Regions from separate parts of the Pseudovibrio sp. FO-BEG1 genome, predicted to be linked through region 2. Evidence: predicted binding sites of a transcription regulator. Region 2 holds the regulator's gene; the other holds the start of a gene.
What was found. The regulator PhoB, encoded in region 2, activates phosphate uptake and scavenging genes when phosphate is short. The targets are predictions, from matches to a motif close to TGTCATNNANCTGTCAT.

Region 1 (10,135 bases), 2.7 Mb from region 2:
CGATTGCGGCGGAACTGGCCAAGGGGCTGGCGCTGCAAGACGCTATTGGCGAAGCGAAAGAATATATTAGTCAGGCGATTAAAGCTGCAGATACGCTTGACGTAGGCGAGGGACATGGGCCTGTGCACCATTTCCACGAATTCTGGTCTGAATAAAAGGCGGAGATAATGACCAAGAACAAAGATAATAATCTGACCCGCCGACAGGCGCTGGGGCTAACCGCTGGGGCGGTTGCCGGTAGCGCTGCACTTGCTGCACCTGCTCTGGCTCAGGATGCTGAACCGGTGATCGAATGGCGCATGGTGACCAGCTGGCCGAAGAACCTGCCAGGTCCAGGAATGTCTGCGCAACGCATTTGTGATCGCATCAACATTATGAGTAATGGTCGGATGCGTGTGCGCTTGTTTGCTGCAGGTGAGCTGGTTCCGGCTTTTGAGGTGTTTGACGCTGTTTCAAGCGGCACTGCACAGATGGGCCATTCCGTTGCTTTGTACTGGGCTGGCAAGATGCCGGGCTCGGTGTTTTTTACGACCGTTCCTTTCGGTCTGCTGCCTCAGGAGCATACTGCCTGGGTGGATCAGATGGGTGGTCAGGAGTTATGGGATGAGCTTTACGCACCGTTTGGCGTGAAGCCGTTTATGGCTGGTAATGCCGGCCCGACCATGGCGGGCTGGTATCGTGAGCCTGTTGAGACACTTGATGACCTGAAAGGTCGCAAACTGCGCATGGTTGGTCTCGGTGGTGAGATCCTGCGCAAACTTGGTGTTACCCCGGTCAACATTCCAGCTGCAGAAATCTTCACCAGCTTGCAGACCCATGTGGTGGACGGTGTAGAGTTTCTTGGACCCTGGACTGACAGTGCGCTGGGCTTCCATAAACTGGTCAAGTACTACTACGGTCCGGGCTTTAACAAGCCAAACGGTACTGGCGAAGCGATTGTGAATGCAGTTGCGCTGGAAGGGCTTTCTCCTGAGCTTCAGGCGGTGGTTGAAGAGGCTTGCCGTGTGGAAGCTGATCTGGCGCTTTCTGAGGCCAATGCACAGAATGCAGCGAGCCTGAAGGTGCTGCAGGAAGAGCATGGTGTGGAGGTGCGCGAGTTCCCTGAAGAGGTTCTTGCTGCCTTGAAGGAGACCAGCATTGAGGTGCTGGATATCTATACTCAGAAAGACAAAATGGCTCGCAAGATTTATGAGAGTTACATAGAAGCGCAGGGGCTTCTGGCAGGTTGGAGCGCCCTTTCGCTGGGCAAAAACATCGCAGCAAGAAGCTAACCGGCTCATCAAACCGTGTTTAAAAGACCCTCTACTCGGAGGGTCTTTTGTTATGTGGAGGTTTTGCCACAGAAAATGTTTCAGTTTACTTGCACGAAATACGCATAACTAAATGCATGGAGCATCTACTGCCATTGATGTTTTGTGAAGGTGGGCGGGTAAACCTTTAAAACTACCAGTGCAAGAATTTGATAATATTTGGAATTCTAGTTGTAAGAGCCGAATCAATAAGTAACTCGTAACTTGATCATGGCGCTGCTTGATTGTTTTCTTGAGAACAGAAAGTACCGTGCATGTCCAGATATCTGCCCATTACGATCGCCAGTCTCTCCACGCTGCTGATTGCCTCTGATGCCTTCGCCGGTGCTTTTGCTGTTCGTGAGCAATCTGCCTGGTTCCAAGGCCTTTCCTTTGCCGGAAATGCGACAGTCTCAAAAAGCCTTTCCAGTATGTACTGGAACCCAGCAACGATGACGGGACATGACGGCATTCAGGTGGAAACCTCCCAGACTGTTGTGTTCCCTCGTGCCACGATTGATCTGGACACAGCCACTATTGATGCGGTTCCAACACCAGTGACGGGGGTTCCTTACTCCTCAGGTGATATTGGTGTAGATGCCTGGGTGCCTGCGGGGTATGGTACCTGGAAAGTGGATGAGCGCCTCACTCTCGGTGTCAGTTCAAATGCACCTTATGGCTTTGAAACGAAACCTCAAATTGAGTGGGCGGGGCAGGTCTATGCGCGGTCCTCCCGTGTGCTTTCCGTCAATATTACACCAATGGCAGCTTATGAGCTCACCGAGAAGTTCTCCGTTGGGGTTGGTTGGCAGCTTCAATATTTGCAGGTGAGGCTGAAGTCAGCGACGGGTGTTCCACCAATCGCTGCAAACTCCCCTACAGCGGAACTGCGGGGTGAAGACTACAACCTCGGATTTGGCGCAACTGTTGGGGCTCTTTTCAAGCCATGGGAAGGCACACAGCTTGGTATTGGCTATCGCTCGCCCATTGAACACAACCTCAAAGGTCGGCTTGTGGTCGGAGGTAATGCGCCAACCCCAATTCGTGCGAACATCATTATGCCGGAGACGGTGACGGTTTCCTTCCAGCAAGAGCTGAATGAGCGCTGGCGTGGGATGGGAACGTTTGAGTGGACGCATTGGTCACGGTTTGGCACCTTCCCGGTGTTCAATTTGCAGGATCAGGTGGTTTCTGAGCTGCCGTTCCAATACAACGACGGTTACTTCATCTCGCTTGGTACGGAGTATGACTTCACGGAGAACTTCACGGGTCGGTTTGGATTGGCTTACGAGTGGTCGCCGATTGATGAAGCCAACCGGACGCCGCGTCTGCCGGATGCGAACCGGTTCTGGATCAGTGCCGGTCTGAGTTACTTCTATGAGGACTGGCTGGAAGTGGATATTGGTTACTCGCACCTGTTCCCGGAAAGCGAGAGTATCAACATCAACCCGGATCATCCGTTCTATGAAGGGATTACCATTCAAGGGCCGGTGAATGACACCAACGTGGATATTGTTAGTCTGGGTGCTCGTCTGAAATTCTGATACTGTTCGAAACTGTTTTGTTCGCCTCCCCAGAGCGTTGCTTTGGGGAGGCGGTTTCGTTTTAGAATGCGCTTGGGTAGAGGCCGCCGTCGAGCAGCAGGTTCTGGCCGGTGATGTAACCAGCATGGGCGGAACACATGAAGGCGCAGGCTTTGCCGAACTCTTCAGGATTGCCGAGGCGCTTGGCTGGGATCTCTTCTGAAGACAGGCGCTTTGCTTCTTCAATGGAAATTCCGGTCTGTTCTGCCTGACGTTCAAAGCCACCTTTCAGGCGGTCGGTGTCGAACTTGCCGGGCAGGACGTTGTTGATGGTGACGTTGTGCTGTGCGTATTGACGGCAAACGCCTGCGAGGAACGCGGTGAGGCCAGCGCGGGCACCACTTGAGAGGTCCAGTCCCTCGATTGGCATCTTCACAGACATGGAGGTGATGTTGACGATACGGCCAAACTTGCGCTCTGCCATGCCATCAATGACGGCTTTGATCAGCTCAATCGGGGTGATCATGTTCTGGATAACACCATCCTGAATGGATTGGCGATCGAGCTCTTTGAAATCACGACGTGGTGGGCCGCCGTTGTTGTTGACGAGGATATCCGGGTTCGAGCAGGCGTTGAGGACGGCTTGCTGGCCTTCTGGAGAGGAGATGTCAGCGGCGATTGGAGTGACAGAGACGGAGTGCTTTGCAGCCAGGTCTTTGGCGATCTGATCGAGCAGCTGCTCGTTGCGTCCGTTGATCACCAGATCACATCCGGCTTCTGCCAGTGCTTTAGCTGTTCCCAATCCCAGGCCACGGCTGGATGCGCAGACGATGGCTTTGCGCCCCTCAATTCCCAAGTTCATATGAATATCCCACTGAATCAATACGTTCTGGCAGGCAGCTTACTGGCTCTGAGGGATTTGAGCCAGTGACCATCAAGCTTAGCAAGCGAATAGAATAATCACTTGAATTGCATGGACTTGCTTTTCTCTCCCCTAATAAACGGGGAGTAATCTTGCTTGAGGTTCAAGCAAGAAACTGCAAAGTTCGAGTAAATGTATCCTGTCATATTTGTTTCTTGTGAATCAATTTAAAGGAAAGAAGGTTTTCTTATTCCGGAGGCTTTGTGGTGACCGGGGATTCTACTGGCAAAAAGTACAGAAGCTTGTTTCTGTCTGATGTACATCTGGGTACGCGCGGATGTCAGGCAGATTTACTGCTGGACTTTTTAAAGCATAACGATGCTGACACGGTTTATCTTGTTGGAGATATCATCGACGGGTGGCGTCTGAAACGGTCTTGGTACTGGCCTCAACTTCACAATGATGTGGTGCAGAAGCTGTTGCGCAAAGGGCGCAAGGGTGCGCGCATTGTCTACATTCCCGGCAATCATGATGAGTTCCTGCGGGATTTCTTTGGCATCCACTTTGGCGGGGTGGAGGTGGTGGACCAGTTCATCCATGAAGGAGCCAACGGCAAGACGTATCTGGTTATTCACGGTGATCAGTTCGACGTGGTGGTGCGCCATGCCAAGTGGCTGGCTTTCTTTGGAGACTGGGCCTATGTGACGGCGCTGAACCTGAACACGGTGCTGAACTATTGTCGTCGCAAGCTGGGGCTGACCTATTGGAGCTTGTCTGCCTGGGCAAAGCTGAAGGTGAAGAACGCGGTCAACTTCATCGGTAAGTTTGAGGAGACGCTGGTTTCTGAAGCGCAGCGGCAGAAAGTGGATGGGGTGATTTGTGGTCACATTCACCATGCGGCGGACCATGAGACCAACGGCATTCATTACATTAATACGGGTGACTGGGTGGAAAGCTGCACCGCTGTTGCCGAGAACTTTGACGGAACCTTTGAGTTGATCCGTTGGGGGGATGGCAAGCGGGCTGCTACTGAGCCTTCGAGGGAGAGTTCCGGCAGTCGGGTGGCGGCATGAGCTCGATCCTGATTGTCACTGATGCGTGGAAGCCTCAGATCAACGGTGTTGTGCGGACGCTGGAGCGGTTGGCTGTTGAGTTGCGCCGTATGGGTATTCGCGTTGAGTTTCTGACGCCACAGTCGTTTCATAGCGTACCGATGCCATCTTACGGTGAGATCCGGCTGAGCCTGACGCTGCCTCATATCGTTCGTGGGTTTATTGAGAAGTATGACTGCGATCATCTGCATATCGCGACTGAAGGGCCACTGGGATTGATGGCGCGGCAGGTGGCGAAGCGGGATGGGCGGGTTTTCACCACGAGCTATCACACCCGTTTTCCGGAGTATCTGCAGGCGCGTTATCCGGTGCCGCTGTCCTTCAGCTATTCCTGGCTGCGTCGGTTCCACAACAGTGGGCAGGGATGCATGGTGGCGACGGGGACGTTGGAAGCGGACTTGCGGATGCGGGGGTTTGAGAAGCTGCTGAGATGGTCGCGTGGGGTGGATCATCAGCGGTTCCGGCCTTTACGGACTGCTCTGCTGGATCATCTGCCGGGGCCACGGTTTCTCTATGTGGGGCGTGTGGCGGTTGAGAAGAATATTGAGGCGTTTCTTCAACTGGCTTTGCCGGGCACCAAGGTGGTTGTTGGTGGTGGGCCGCAGCTGGAGGAGTTGAGGCTGGCTTATCCTGAGGTGCTGTTTACAGGGCCTGTTGAGGGGGAAGAGCTGGTTGAGTATTACGCCAATGCGGATGTGTTTGTGTTCCCCAGCCTGACGGACACGTTTGGCAATGTGTTGCTGGAGGCGATTGCCTGTGGGACACCTGTTGCTGCGTTTCCTGTGATGGGGCCGATTGATGTGATCGGGAACAGCGGGGCCGGGGTGCTGAAGAATGACCTCCAGGCGGCAGCGTTGGAAGCGCTGGAGATTTCCCGTGATCACTGCCGGGATGTCGCCCTGCGGTTTACATGGCGGGCGAGTGCAGAGCAGTTTCTGGCAAATGCTGAGCATGCGTATGATCCGGCGATGCCTGCAGGGTTTTGGCAGGGTGCTGGTGCAGGTCAAAGATCTGTCGGAAATCACCTGAATGGTTGAGTGGATCTCCTTGGGGGCGTTTCAGATTAAGACCAGCCTGCTTAAATTTGCGTGTTATAGATAGCCTCATATTGCAGTTATCGAGGTTCTTATGGTTTTAGATGTTTCCAGTCCCGTTGAACTCACCGTTTCCGAAATTGAAAAAGCTAAGACAAGGCTGCAGGGCTATGCCAGCCTGACACCGCTTTTGAACTTTCCGGTGTTGGATGAGCGGGTGAATGGCCGCGTTTTCATCAAAGCGGAAAACCTGCAAAGAACCGGAAGCTTCAAGTTTCGTGGAGCGTTCAACCGCCTTTCTCTTATTCCGGAGGATAAGCGGCCTGCGGGTGTTGTGGCCTGTTCTTCTGGCAACCATGCACAAGGTGTGGCTGCTGCGGCCAAGATCCTGGGTTTCCCGGCTACTATCGTGATGCCGAAAGATGCGCCGGAACTGAAGATCCAGCGCACCAAGGCGCTTGGGGCTGAGGTGGTGCTTTATGATCGTGAAACGGAAGATCGTGAAGCGATTGCCAAAGGCATCTGCGAGGAGCGTGGTGCGACGTTCATCCATCCTTACAACGACAGCGGCGTGATTGTCGGGCAGGGGACCACGGGTCTTGAGATTGCCGAGCAGTGTGAACTACTGGGTGTGACGCCTGATCTGGTGATCAGCTGCACAGGTGGCGGTGGCCTCACCAGCGGTATTGCGCTGGCATTGGAAGAAAAGCTGCCTGAGGTCCAGATCTATACAGCGGAGCCAGACGGGTTTGATGATTATGCACGCTCTTTAGAGGCTGGTGAACGGGTGAGTAATCCGGCGCTGGGTGGTTCTGTATGTGATGCGGTGCTAACAGAAACGCCGGGTGATAAAGGCTTTTCCATTTTGAGCCGGCGTCATGCCAAAGGTTTGAGCGTGAGCGATGAAGAGGCGCTGAATGCAGTTGCCTTTGCTTATTTTGAGCTGAAGCTGGTTGTGGAGCCGGGTGCGGCTGTTGCGCTTGCCTCCGTGCTTTCCAAGAAGATTGATCTTACCGGGAAGACTGCGGTTATCACCATTTCCGGCGGTAATGTGGATCCTGCTGTCTTTGCGACTGCCCTGAAGCAGTATTCTGCTGAGACTGTTCCAGCCTAAGAAAAAAGCCGTTTGCGCGGGATAGAGGCGCGAACGGCTTTTAAAAACTTTGGTGTCTCGTTTCTGATCAGGAGAACAGGGCGAGGCGCTCACCTGTTGAGAGGTGGTGCAGCGGGTCTGAGTTGCTGCTGCGCGGTGCTGTTAGAGGCGGAGATTCTCCCTCGATCTCAATCGGGTTCTCTTCCTCTTCCATCTTTGCTTCTGCTGCCAGCGGCTCAGTGTCATTTGCTGGCACAGTGCTTTCAGTCGCAATCAGATCATCGTCTTCTTCATCATCAAGAACCGCGACTTCAGAAGTTTCGACCACTTCCGGCTCGTCTGCCATATCGTCGAGCTCAACAACTTCAGCTGCTTCCTCTTCCAGCTCAGCTTTAGCTTCCTGAAAGGGGGCTTCTGCGCGTGCCTCGGCAGCAAACTGGACGACGTTCTCATTGAGAGATTCTTCAGAGGAGGCCGGTGTTGTGTCGAACATGGCATCGATGTCTGCCTGATCCACGCCTTCGCCATCCATCTGCGGACCGTTGAGAAGGTGCGCATCCGGGCGTTTGTCGATGTGACGGTCGTCTTCATCATGCGGATCATCAAGATTGATGTTCGGACGCTCTTCATCCGTCAGGTCCACACCCCAGATGCGGATCATCTTGCTGATGCGGCCTTCAAGGTAATGAAGGGCTTTGACCACTTTGTTGATGCGCTGGCCGGTGAGATCCTGGAAGGAACAGGCCATGAGAATTTCCATGGCCATTTCTTCAATGGCATCGCATGGTGCATCTTCAGCGCCGGACGCACGCAGTTTGTCCACCAGATCCTGAATCGCTTCAGATGATTCCAGAATGACCTGGGTTGCACTTTCGGTAGATGTGACGATGGCATCCAGCTCGTCCGAGGCTGCTGAAAAGCGGTTGTTGTCGGCGTTCTCAAGCTTGATCTTGGAGATCTCGTCTTTGGTCCGCTCGATCGCCTCATACATTTCATAGGTGTGTAGGCGATAGCTTTCCATCTCTGATGGAAGTTCGCGCTCAACCAGTGTTTTCTCAAGTCTTCTCACAGCTTCCAGAAGGTCAGCTGTCTCGACTGATCTGTTTAAGGTGAGGTGATCGTGAAGGAAAGCGCGGCCTCTTTCTGTCTCAGAGAGTGCGCTTTTGATGGCATCAAATTCCTCGGGGCTCAAAAGGACCTTTCGGTTGTTGCCAGCCATAAGTGGCTCCTTCATAACTAACTAAGAATATACTACAAGTTTATATAACAGATCCTACGGCTAATAATTGGTTTACATTGATTTGGATAGTCCCTATTAGCACAAGTAATAGGAGTATCCCTTCTCATCCTTATCTGTGGGTACTCTCCACCCCCATTTGTAGTGTTTTCCAATGACTATGCCCAGAAGCAGTTCCCCTTTAGGGAAAGCCCATAATCTATTCTGGATCGCCACAGGCGTTAGTGGTCTGTTTGCGGCGTTCAATTTTGCGAACGCATTCTTTCTTGCGTACTTTCCTCTTTTTCTCGAGGATATTAACTTCACTCCTGTGCAGATCGCATTTGCGATTGCCTTGCCGAACATCGTCCGGATTTTTGCAACTCCGGTGATGACAAGCATCTCTGACCGGGCAGGTCGCAGGCGTCATTCCATGGCGCTATTCAGTGTGATTGCGCTGATCTCGTTCTGTGTCATGATCTACTCCAGTGACTACTGGGTGGTCATCGGCCTCGTGATTTTCCTTTCCATTTTTTACACGCCAATTCAGCCGTTGCAGGATGCATACGCATATGAAACGGTGCACACGCTTGACCTCAATTACGGGCCGATGCGGTCGTGGGGCTCCATTGCGTTTGTTGTCGCTACGCTGATTGGTGGTTGGTATCTGTCCTTTGGTGAGCCTGCTGAGCTGTTGTTCCTGACAGTCGGTGCCCTTGGCGTGCTGGCGCTGACATCTGTTTTGCTGCCGGGCATGCCTTCTGAAAGCCGCAGCTCCACCAAAGAGAGCATCTGGAAAGCGGAAGAGCTGCGTGATCCGCAGTTTCTGCTGGTGGTGCTGGCTGGTGGTCTGTTGCTGGGCAGCTTCTCAGCGCTCTATGCCTTTGCCAGTATCTTCTGGCTGTCCGTTGGCATCAGCGATGCCATGGTTGGTGGCTTGTGGGCGCTTGGTACGCTGGCGGAGATCGGTATTTTCGTGTGGGGCTCGTTCTTCATGCGCCACCTTGGTGCGTGGGGCCTGATGGTGACCGGTGGTGTGGCGAGCATCATTCGCTGGCTGCTGTTCCCGTATGCCACTGAAACCTGGTCTGCCGTGCTGTTGCAGCTGCTGCATGCTGGTAGCTTCGGCATGGTGTTCCTGGGGCTAGTTGCCTACACGTCCAAGCTGGTTTCCAGCAAACGCCTTGGCACTGCACAGGGGCTTTCTCAGACTGCCTTTGGTGTGGTGATGGGCGTGAGCGGTATTGCCAGTGGTTGGCTCTACGAGATTGAGCAGGCCTACGCCTTCTATTTGATGGCGAGTATCTGTGTGGCCGGTGTGGTGACGCTGATGTTTGTGACTAAGCGCGTTTAAAAAGAAAAAGGCGGCCTCTGAGAGAGCCGCCTTTTTCTTGATCTTAACCCCAGAGCTGCGGGGAAGGAGGGTGCATCAGGCTGCCCTCAAAGCGGATCGCATGGTCGCGGTCCTTTGCGAGCAGCAGTGGTCCATCCAGATCTACAAAGTCCGCGTTTTGCGCCAGCAGCATGGCAGGGGCCATGGCCAGAGACGTGGCGAGCATGCAGCCAACCATGATGACGTAGTCCATCTCTTCTGCCTTGCGCAGCAGTTTCAGGCCTTCTGTCAGACCGCCGGTTTTATCGATCTTGATGTTGATAGCAGAGTAGCGATCACGCAGGCTTTCCAGATCTTTTGAGGTATGCAGGCTTTCATCTGCGCAGATTGGAATGAGGTGCTCCACCTCTGCCAGAATAGCGTCATTGCCTGCAGGTAGAGGTTGCTCGACCAGACCAACGCCTGCCTGCTGACAGGCTTTGATGTTGGCCTCCAGATTGCTTTCTGACCAGCCTTCGTTGGCGTCGACAATGAGCTTGCTGTTTGGTGCTGCCTGTCTGACGGCTGCGATGCGTTCCACATCCCCATCACCAGCAAGCTTGACCTTGAGGAGCGGACGGCTGGCTGCTTTTGCTGCATCTTCTGCCATCTTCTCAGGTGTGCCAACGGAGAT
Region 2 (10,135 bases):
TATCGAGAAAGTGCTGTGGTTTTGTCAGTGTAGTCATTTGGCAGTCTCGGCAGTTTTCAGCTCGTTTTCCATGTCCGCAGCAGCGGCTTCAATTTTCTGGGCGAGCACGTCAATTTCTTCAGCGGTGATGGTCATTGGCGGCATGATGCGGAGCACGTTGTCTCCGGCACCAACCGGCAGCAGACCATTATTACGCATGTGAACCAGCAGCTGGGTGTTTGGCACCTTACATTTGAGGCCAAGCATCAGGCCTTCACCGCGCACCAGCTCAAACACGTCGCCGTGCTGGTCTACAATGCAGGCAAGCTTTTGCTTTAGCATCAGGCCTTTTTCCTGAACGGCTTCCAGAAAGCCCGGTTCCAGGACGGTTTCCATAACAGCAGTGCCGACAGCCATTGCCAGCGGGTTGCCGCCGAAAGTGGTGCCATGCACGCCCGGCACCATGCCGCTGGCCGCTTCATTGGTTGCGAGGAACGCCCCCATCGGGAAGCCACCGCCGATGCCTTTTGCAATCGCCATCAGGTCTGGTGCAACACCAGCCCATTCGTGGGCAAAGAGCTTGCCGGTACGACCAACACCCGTCTGGATCTCGTCATAGATCAGCAGCAGGTCGTTTTCATCACAGATCTCGCGCAGGCCTTTCAAGAAAGCCGGATCCATGGAGCGGATGCCGCCTTCGCCCTGAACAGGCTCCAGCATGATGGCTGCTGTTTCCGGGCCAACAATCTTTTTGACTGCTTCCAGATCGCCAGCCGGCACCTGATCAAAACCTTCTGGTGCTGGACCGAAGCCTTCCAGATACTTTTGCTGACCACCAGCAGCCAGAGCTGCCATGGTTCTGCCGTGGAACGCATTTTCAAAGGTGATGATGCGGTTCTTTTCCGGGTTACCCTTGGCAAAGTGGTAGCGACGCGCTGCCTTCATGGCACCTTCGGTCGCTTCCGTACCGGAGTTGGTAAAGAACACAACGTCAGCAAAGGTGTTGTCTGTCAGCAGCTTTGCGAGCTTTTCACCCTCTGGAATGGTGTAGAGGTTGGTGACGTGCCACAGCTTTTCAGCCTGAGATTTGAGCGCCTCAACGAGCTTCGGATGCGCATGACCCAAGCCGGAGACGGCGATACCCGAGGCACAATCCATGTATCGTCGACCATCAGCCGCATAAAGCCAGACACCTTCCCCACGCTCAAACGCCAGGTCTGAACGTGCATAAGTCTGCATTAGCGACGAAGTCGTCATTTCTCACTCCTCATGGATTGAGCTCTGGGCTCAAAAATCTTGGTTGCTACAAAAACAAAAAACGCCATCTGGCGCTTCATTCAACACCCGAAGGTGTTCAGTTGTAAGGGAAGCGACATATAAACCGCGTTCCCTCAGGGCAGTCAATAACACGTATTGCCAGCAATACCTTACTCCTGTTCAGGAATGGGCAGCCGGCTTTTTGTTCTTCCTATCGGTGCATTCCGGTTGGTCTACTACCTGAGGAAAGGCACATTGTGGCATTTTTAAATGATGGAGTAGAGGTCTAATCCCCTCTTCACTGGCCAGTTTTTTTCCATATCTCTTAAGGTTTATTCAATACACCTCTAGCGTGTACCGCGTCATATGAAGGTGTCATTCGGCGAGTGCATCTGCACTGCAATTTGTAGTTTACTAGTGTTTTTTACTAGTTGTTTTTCAGTGGTAAATATATGTATTAAATATCAACGGGGTAACGCTATCAGCTCTTACTTTGTGTTGGAAAGAATGCGGTGGAACTTGGTTTAACAAACAGCTCCTATTCTTTAGATTGATAATCTTCTCCCACCACAAGAAGGCTGTTATAGGTAAGTAGTAGTACGGCAATTCTGGGGAAAACCAGAGTCTTCCCCACCTCAATTCTTTGAGGTTATTGCTCGTAGGAACGCCGATATAGTACTGTGCGATAAGAGTTATACACCATCTCGTAGTTACTGAACGCTGCAAGCACACACGCTCAGGTTAGCGGCAAATTCGGATACGTCCGAGCTGAGCGAATACTGTTTTGCGCGCCACTGAAGGAAGACGGGGGCCTTTAATGAGCTGGACAGCAGAACGTGTAGAGTTACTAACCAAGCTTTGGGCAGACGGGTTAAGCGCAAGCCAGATCGCTGGGGAACTAGGCAATGTGACCCGAAATGCCGTAATTGGTAAGGTTCACCGGCTAGGGCTTTCAGGGCGTGCTAAATCAGGGGGCGGTGCAACCAAGACGAGAAAGGCAACTGCCCCAGCGGCAAGAACAGCTTCTCCAATTAAACCGACAGTGACCGAAGCGGTCGCAGCAGCAGCTCCCTCTCCTACTCCTCGACAAGTTCAGCCAACAGTGGCAGGCGCCAACGCTCTTAAAGTTGAGCCAATTGAAACGATCGAGACCGAAATCGCTCCCGTCCCAGTCGCAGAAATCTTTATTCCGGTTTCCGAACGCGCATCCATCCTGACATTGAACGAACGCACCTGTAAGTGGCCAATTGGCGATCCGGGTTCTGAAGACTTCTACTTCTGCGGTCGTCAGTCAGATGCAGGCACACCGTATTGCGCGCATCACCGCAGCATTGCCTATCAGCCAGTCAGCGACCGCCGCAACCGCCGCGCCAGCTAAAACAGACTGAAAGCAAGCGCTATGAGCCGGGTCCAGTGCCCGGCTTTTTGCTGTCTGGATGCCTGTTTTGTAACGACTATCCGCCTGTGACTGTGACCTAGTGTTTGTGAGCGCTGAAAGTCTGGCGGGTGACATTGCCCCAGTACGGGTCGTTGTAGCTGTCTTCCTGATAGTGGCCTGAGGTGTAGTCGTTCACCACAGCGCGCCAGAAGGCGGTGGCGTGGTCCGCGCCTTCAATCTGCTTGATCTGCCAGTTGCCGGGCATCTGATCAAACAGCGCGCCGGCAAACTGCAAGCCCAGCTTGTGTCGGCGATAATAGGGGACGACGTAGAACTCACAGACTTCGAACCCCTCCTGCTCATCCTGTTTGATGGCGGCCAGTCCTGCCGGGAGGTCGTCGCTGTACACCAGATAGCCGATGATGTTGCCTTCCAGCAGCGTGTCCTTAGCGAACAGACCGTTGGCGTCAGGCTGTTTGTGTGTGAGAGGCGAGAACTCTGCCTCGTAAGCCTGGCAGAGATTGTCGTAGATATGAGCGGTTGCTCTATCAACCGTCTTGATTTTCATTTGTTTTCCGCATTGTTTTTAGTCTGCATCTCCGGATCAGAGATGCAGTTTCACAATGCGCATATAGCAGAAATCGATTACCCGACAGCAAACTGGTCGTTGAACGCGTATCCGGCGCCGCGGACGGTGCGGATTGGGTCTTTCATGCGGCCTTTATTAATGGCTTTACGCAGGCGGCCCACATGGACATCCACGGTGCGCTCATCCACATAGACATCATGTCCCCACACGCCGTCGAGCAGTTGCTCGCGGGAGTAGACGCGGCCCGGTGCGCTCATGAGGAACTCCAGCAGGCGGAATTCGGTTGGGCCGAGGTGGATTTCGCGGCCAGTTCTGCGGACGCGGTGGGTTTCGCGGTCCAGCTCAATATCACCGGACTTGAGCATGGTGGAGACAACTTCCGGCAATGCACGGCGGAAGATCGCTCGCACGCGGGCCATAAGCTCCGGAATGGAGAAAGGTTTGACGACGTAATCATCGGCTCCGGTTGCCAAACCGCGGATGCGTTCAGACTCTTCACCACGCGCTGTGAGCATGATGATTGGCATTCGTTCGGTTTCTGAACGTGCCCGCAGACGGCGGCAAAGCTCGATACCGGAGAGGCCGGGCAGCATCCAGTCCAGCAAGAGCAGGTCCGGCTGGCTTTCTTGCAGCAGGAGTTCCGCCTCATCTCCTCTTGCGCATACGTCGACATTGTAGCCTTCCGCTTCGAGATTGTATCTCAGCAGCAGGCTTAAAGGTTCTTCGTCTTCTACAATCAGTATCTTAGGCATACCCTAGTGCTCTCTTTGCACCTTCTGTTGTAAAGCAGTTTACCGCCATCACTGTGCATGTAAACCACTTTAACCTTTTGTAGTTGCGTCTTTTCTTATCAGAAACACGAAGTCGCCCTCTGATTTGACACATGAAGTGCCGCGTAATGAACCCGACACTCCAAACCTTGTTCAACGTGGTCGCCTTCCGGGCTTGCAGCTTCCCGGAGAGCGGCACGTCTCAGACAGCGCTGCTGTCTGCCAGTTCGTCCGTTTTTGGACGATCAGCCGGAAGCTGATTTCCGGAGATCATGTAGTAGATGTTCTCGGCAATGTTGGTCGCATGGTCACCGATGCGCTCGATGTTCTTTGCACAGAACAGCAGGTGGGCACACATGGTGATGGAGCGTGGATCTTCCATCATGTAGGTGAGCAGCTGACGGAACAGACTGGTGTACAGCGCATCTACCTCATCATCGCGCAAATGTACGCGCTGAACGACTTCCAGATCGCCGGAAGTATAGGCATCGAGAACGGCTTTGAGCTGTTCCAACGCCAGATCGGACATATGCTCCACGCCGACAGCAAGCTGCTTGTTGTTGAACTCACTCTCAATTGCGAGCGTCCGCTTTGCAATGTTCTTGGCCATGTCGCCAACGCGCTCCAGATCGTTGGAGATGCGCATGGCGGCGATGATGTCGCGCAGGTCGCTTGCCATCGGCTGGCGGCGTGCGATCACGGAGATGCACAGCTCTTCCAGCTCAGCCTGCATGTTGTCGAGGCGTCTGTCCGCCGCAATGGTGCGGGTTGCCAGCTCGCGATCCTGTCTCAGCAGTGCGCTGACGGCATCATGTACCAGCGTTTCTGCGAGGCCGCCCATTTCGACGACACGTCCGGCCAGCTCTTTCAGTTCTTCATTGAAGGACGAGACGATATGATCTTTCATCGGATGATCTCCTTAGACCTCCTTGCCTATTATTTTTAACCGAAACGGCCAGTGATGTAATCCTGCGTGCGCTGGTCTTTGGGGTTGGTGAAGATGTCGTTGGTCAGCCCCTCTTCCACCAGTGTCCCTAAGTGGAAGAATGCAGTGCGCTGCGAAACACGCGCCGCCTGCTGCATGGAGTGGGTTACGATGACGATGGTGTAGTTCTGGCGCAACTCATCGATCAGCTCTTCCACTTTAGCGGTGGCGATCGGGTCAAGCGCAGAACATGGCTCATCCATCAGGATCACTTCCGGAGACACTGCGATTGCGCGCGCGATGCACAGACGCTGCTGCTGACCACCGGAGAGGCCGGTTCCCGGCTCATCCAGACGATCTTTCACTTCCTCAAACAGACCGGCGCGCTGCAGGGAGCTGGCAACGATCTCTTCCAGATCGGCCTTGTTTTGCGCCAGACCGTGAATGCGTGGGCCGTAAGCCACGTTCTCGAAGATAGATTTCGGGAACGGGTTTGGCTTCTGGAACACCATGCCAACACGGGCCCGCAGTTCCACCACATCAATGCGTGGGTCGTAGACATCATCGTTGTCGAGAAGGATGTCACCTTCCACGCGGCAGATGTCGATGGTGTCGTTCATGCGGTTGAGGCAGCGCAGGAAGGTGGACTTGCCGCAACCGGATGGGCCGATCAGCGCGGTCACCTGATTTTTGCGCACATCCAGATCCACGCCATGCAGGGCCTGCTTGTCACCGTAAAACACTTTTACATCACGGCCACGCATTTTGAGCGTTTCGCCTTCAGCTGATACGGCTGGAGGGGTGCTTATTGTTGTATCCATTGCACTCTCGGTGTCTGTGGTCATTTCCAATGCCATGATCTTGCCTTTCAAATCACCAGCGGCGCTCAAAACGTTTACGAAGAACGATTGCGATTGCATTCATCGAGATCAGGAAGCCGAGCAGCACCATGATCGCGGCAGAGGTTTTCTGCTGGAAGGCCGGTTCGGGGAAGTCTGCCCACATGAAGATCTGAACCGGCAGCACAGTCGACGGATCAACCGGGTTTGCCGGGATGTCGACGATGAAGGCCACCATGCCGATCATGAGAAGCGGTGCGGTTTCACCCAAAGCCTGCGCCATGCCGATGATGGTTCCGGTCAAGATGCCTGGCATTGCCAGAGGCAGCACATGGTGGAACACGGCCTGCAAGCGGGAAGCTCCAACACCCAGTGCAGCCTCACGGATGCTTGGCGGCACGGCCTGCAGTGCTGCGCGGGAGGCGATGATGATGGTTGGCAGGGTCATGAGCGCCAGCACCATACCGCCGACGACCGGCGCGGATCGCGGCAAGCCGAAGACGTTGAGGAACACTGCCAGACCAAGCAGACCGAAGACGATCGATGGCACGGCTGCCAGGTTGTTGATGTTCACCTCAATCAGGTGGGTCCAGCGGTTCTTAGGCGCGAACTCTTCCAGATAAATCGCAGCAGCCACGCCAATCGGGAACGACAGGGACAAGGTGACGAGCATGGTCCAGAAGGAACCAACAGCAGCGCCCCAGATACCGGCCATTTCAGGTTCACGACTTGCACCGGACTTGAAGAAGATGGAGTTCCACTGGTTCTCGATGGTACCTTTGGAGACCAGATAGTCCGTGTAGGCGATTTCTTTGTCAGAGAACTTGCGGAAGCTTTCCGGTGTTTCCAGCTCTTCAACGCCCCACTGACCAGCAGCGGCAGCTGCATCGGAGCTCAGCGGGATGAAGGCGGTGCCGGTGACGCTGGTTGGCGTGACCTTTTCCGCTTTGATGGTGCCGCCATTCACGTTCACAAAGAAGCTTGGCATCTTGTTGTTGAGTGTGCCACCGTTCTCAACATTGGCGAGGTGGCCCTGCAGAACGGCCAGTTCAGCCTTGCGGGTTTCCAGAGTGGCCTTGATTTTCTCAAGCGCCTCTCTGTTGCTCTCAACTTCAGCTGTCAGGCGCTGTACGACCAGCGGATCTTTTTCGCTTTTCAGACGGGTTTCGAGGCCTGTGATCTTGGTGTTGACGCTGACTTCAGAACGGCCACGGGCTTCGATCTTGTCAGAAAGCAGCGTGATCTCATTCTCATAGTAAGATTTGAGCGCAACGATGAGTGCACCGAACTCCGGCTTCTCGGCGGTGATGGTCACCTGCCCTTCGGTTCCGGAAACGGTGGCTGCACTTGTTGTGGTGATCTCGTTTTTCTGCGTGATCAGGCCTTTGACATAAAGGTCTGCGAAATCTGAAAGCGGGATGGCGACTGGACCGGTTCCACCCAGCATGGATGTGTCGGCGACCACCTGCTTTTGCAGGATGACGTTGGCGCCGGAGGACACCAACGAGTACAGCACGCGGCGGTTTTTGCGGTCGGATGCAAATGGCAGTTCAGCCTTCAGACCATCACGGATGATCTTGTTGTAGCTGGCGCCTGCCGGATTGGCTGGATCAACCTTTTCAGCACTCAGGTTCAGCGGCACGCTCACGTAGTTGTAGGTGAAAGCTGGCAGGCCAGTGCCGACAATTGTGAAGAGCAGCAGAACCAGAAAGGTTGCGGCCAATGCAATGGCACCGATGCCGTAAGCCTTGAAGCGCGCTTCCATGCTGTAGCGCTTTTTCAGGCGCTTGCGAGCTTCGTCTGTCGTATGGACGCCGGAAGGAATGCCTTTGACACGTCCGCCAATTGCGGAACCGGCAGTGTCCTGAGCGATATCAATCATACTGTTCCCTATATTTCTTCACGACGCGCAGAGCGAAGATGTTCAGAGCAAGTGTGATGCAGAAGAGGAGAAGACCGAGAGCAAATGCTGCGAGTGTTTTCGCGCTGTCGAACTCCTGGTCACCGACCAGCAAGGTGACGATCTGCACGGTCACGGTTGTTACCGCTTCCAGTGGGTTCACTGTCATGTTGGCGGCAAGGCCTGCTGCCATCACCACGATCATGGTTTCGCCAATGGCGCGGGAGATGGCGAGGATCAGCGCCGAGACGATGCCCGGCAGAGCTGCTGGCAGAACCACACGGCGAATGGTTTCGGACTTGGTGGCACCAAGGCCAGCAGAGCCATCACGCAGAGACTGGGGCACCGCGTTGATCACATCGTCAGACAGGGAGGAGACGAACGGGATGATCATGATGCCCATAACGAGGCCCGCGGCCAAAGCGCTTTCTGAGCTGACTGACAGGCCGATGCTTTCACCCCAGCCGCGGATAAACGGTGCCACAGTGAGCGCGGCAAAGAAGCCGTAGACCACTGTTGGGATACCGGCCAGAATTTCCAGAACCGGCTTTGCGATGGCGCGCACTGGTGTGCTTGCGTAGTCAGAAAGATAGATCGCTGAGAGCAACCCGATTGGTGCGGCCACGATGATCGCGATTGCGGTGATCAGCATGGTGCCGACCAGAAGCGGGATTGCGCCGAAGATCTTAGTGTTTGCTTCGCCGTGTTCTGCGCCCGCACCTTCAAACGCGCTTTGCGGGCTCCAGTGGGTGCCAAAGACGAAGTCCAGAATTGGGATCTGGCGGAAGAACATCAGGCTTTCGAAGATCAGTGAGAGCACGATGCCGATGGTGGTGAAGATCGCAACAGCGGAACACAGGATCAGCAATCCCATGACGGTGCGCTCTACAAAATGGCGAGCCCGCATTGTTGGGCGAATGGCACGGTTGCCGTACCACAAGCCGCCAAGCACGAGGCCAACCATGAGAACTGATTTAAGGACAAAGGAGGTTTGAGCGAGCGAGGCAAACACCTCAGCTGCTTGTTCCTTGCCAGCATCGGAGAAGGCAACAATGCCGCCGAATGCGATGGCGCGGGCATCGCGCAGGAATGCTTGAAGTTCTGGTTTGGACAGTCCCTCGATCACCTCGGCATTGGCGCTGATGACCAGGGTATCAAGCATGCCCGGCTCTACAACTGCCCATGCAATCAGGAGCACAAATGCCGGAAGTGTGGACAGGATTGCCAGATACCCACCGTGGTAGGTTGGCCGGGAGTGAAGCACGGAAAGCTGATGACCAGCGACCTGCAGAGCCCGGAAGCGTCCATAGACGTTAGCGGCTACGAAGACCAGTAGAAGAAGGGCAGCGTAAGTCCAGAACATTTGATTGCGTCGCCTTATTTGGCTCTTCTGTCAGAGCGTATTTCTGCCTGCAGATCAGGCTTGTTATGCGGAAACACGCTGCAACTGTTATAGCGAATTCATGGTGTTTGTTTGGAAGCACCCGAACGCGCTGTCGACCTTTTGCGGATGCGTGAAAGCGGTCAGCTGAGGTGCTGACCGCTCTCTGATTTTTTGCAATTAGAATGCAAGTGGTGTCAGAGCTGATGCAGACTTGGAAACTGATGCGCGGTCAGCTGCTGGCAGTGGGATCAGACCCTTGTCTGCCAGGTAACCTTCGTCGCCCCAGGTGTCTTCGTTGGTGAACTCAGCCAGGTATTCTGCGATGCCTGGGATGACGCCAACGTGCTCTTTCTTGATGTAGAAGAACAGAGAACGGGACACTGGGTAGTCACCAGCTGCGATCGCATCAAAAGTAGGAGCAACACCGTTGATGTTTGCGCCCTGCATTTTGTCAGCGTTCTGGTCGAGGAAGGAGAAACCGAAGATGCCGAGTGCGTTCGGGTTTGCTTCCAGCTTCTGAACGATCAGGTTGTCGTTCTCACCAGCTTCGATGTAAGCACCGTCTTCACGAACTTCGTGACATGCTTTTTTCTTCAGGCCGAGTTCTGCAGCGCCTGCAACTTTCTTACAGCCACCCTGCATTGCCAGCTCAGCAAATGCATCACGGGTACCGGATGTTGGAGGAGGACCGAGAACTTCGATCTTGGTGTTTGGCAGAGATGGGTCGATGTCGGACCACTTCTGGTATGGGTTTGCAACCAGCTTGCCGTCAACCGGGACTTCTTTCGCCAGAGCCAGGAATACCTGATCAAGGGTCAGGTCCAGCTGAGCGCCCGCTTTGGAGTTTGCCAGAACGATGCCGTCGAAACCAACAGTGACTTCAACCGGGGTTACGCCAGCCTCATTACACTTGACCAGCTCCTTTGCCTTCATGCGGCGGGAAGCGTTGGTGATGTCAGGTGTGTTTTCGCCAACGCCTTCACAGAAGAGCTTGATGCCGCCACCGGAACCAGTGGATTCAACAACTGGTGTTTTGAAGTTTGTTTTCTGACCAAACTGCTCAGCTACTGCTGTTGCAAATGGGAAAACAGTGGAGGAACCAACGATCTGAATC

Region 1: a site for PhoB is predicted at 3,875-3,891, ahead of PSE_RS20165 (UDP-2,3-diacylglucosamine diphosphatase). Genes of this name have one in related genera too.

What each region holds. Positions count from the first base shown of each region.
Region 1 is NC_016642.1:4,474,232-4,484,366, reverse strand. It holds gene thiD (bifunctional hydroxymethylpyrimidine kinase/phosphomethylpyrimidine kinase) at 1-155, shown strand, start outside; gene PSE_RS20180 (TRAP transporter substrate-binding protein) at 168-1,271, shown strand; gene PSE_RS20175 (OmpP1/FadL family transporter) at 1,565-2,833, shown strand; gene PSE_RS20170 (SDR family oxidoreductase) at 2,895-3,674, opposite strand; gene PSE_RS20165 (UDP-2,3-diacylglucosamine diphosphatase) at 3,941-4,747, shown strand; gene PSE_RS20160 (glycosyltransferase family 1 protein) at 4,744-5,823, shown strand; gene PSE_RS20155 (threonine/serine dehydratase) at 5,915-6,934, shown strand; gene PSE_RS20150 (protein phosphatase CheZ) at 7,002-8,132, opposite strand; gene PSE_RS20145 (MFS transporter) at 8,305-9,483, shown strand; gene dgcA (N-acetyl-D-Glu racemase DgcA) at 9,527-10,135, opposite strand, start outside.
Region 2 is NC_016642.1:1,785,713-1,795,847, reverse strand. It holds gene argF (ornithine carbamoyltransferase) at 1-37, opposite strand, end outside; gene PSE_RS08225 (aspartate aminotransferase family protein) at 34-1,236, opposite strand; gene PSE_RS08220 (GcrA family cell cycle regulator) at 2,054-2,614, shown strand; gene PSE_RS08215 (GNAT family N-acetyltransferase) at 2,712-3,182, opposite strand; gene phoB (phosphate regulon transcriptional regulator PhoB) at 3,260-3,955, opposite strand; gene phoU (phosphate signaling complex protein PhoU) at 4,176-4,880, opposite strand; gene pstB (phosphate ABC transporter ATP-binding protein PstB) at 4,916-5,719, opposite strand; gene pstA (phosphate ABC transporter permease PstA) at 5,772-7,619, opposite strand; gene pstC (phosphate ABC transporter permease subunit PstC) at 7,612-9,000, opposite strand; gene PSE_RS08185 (PstS family phosphate ABC transporter substrate-binding protein) at 9,199-10,135, opposite strand, start outside.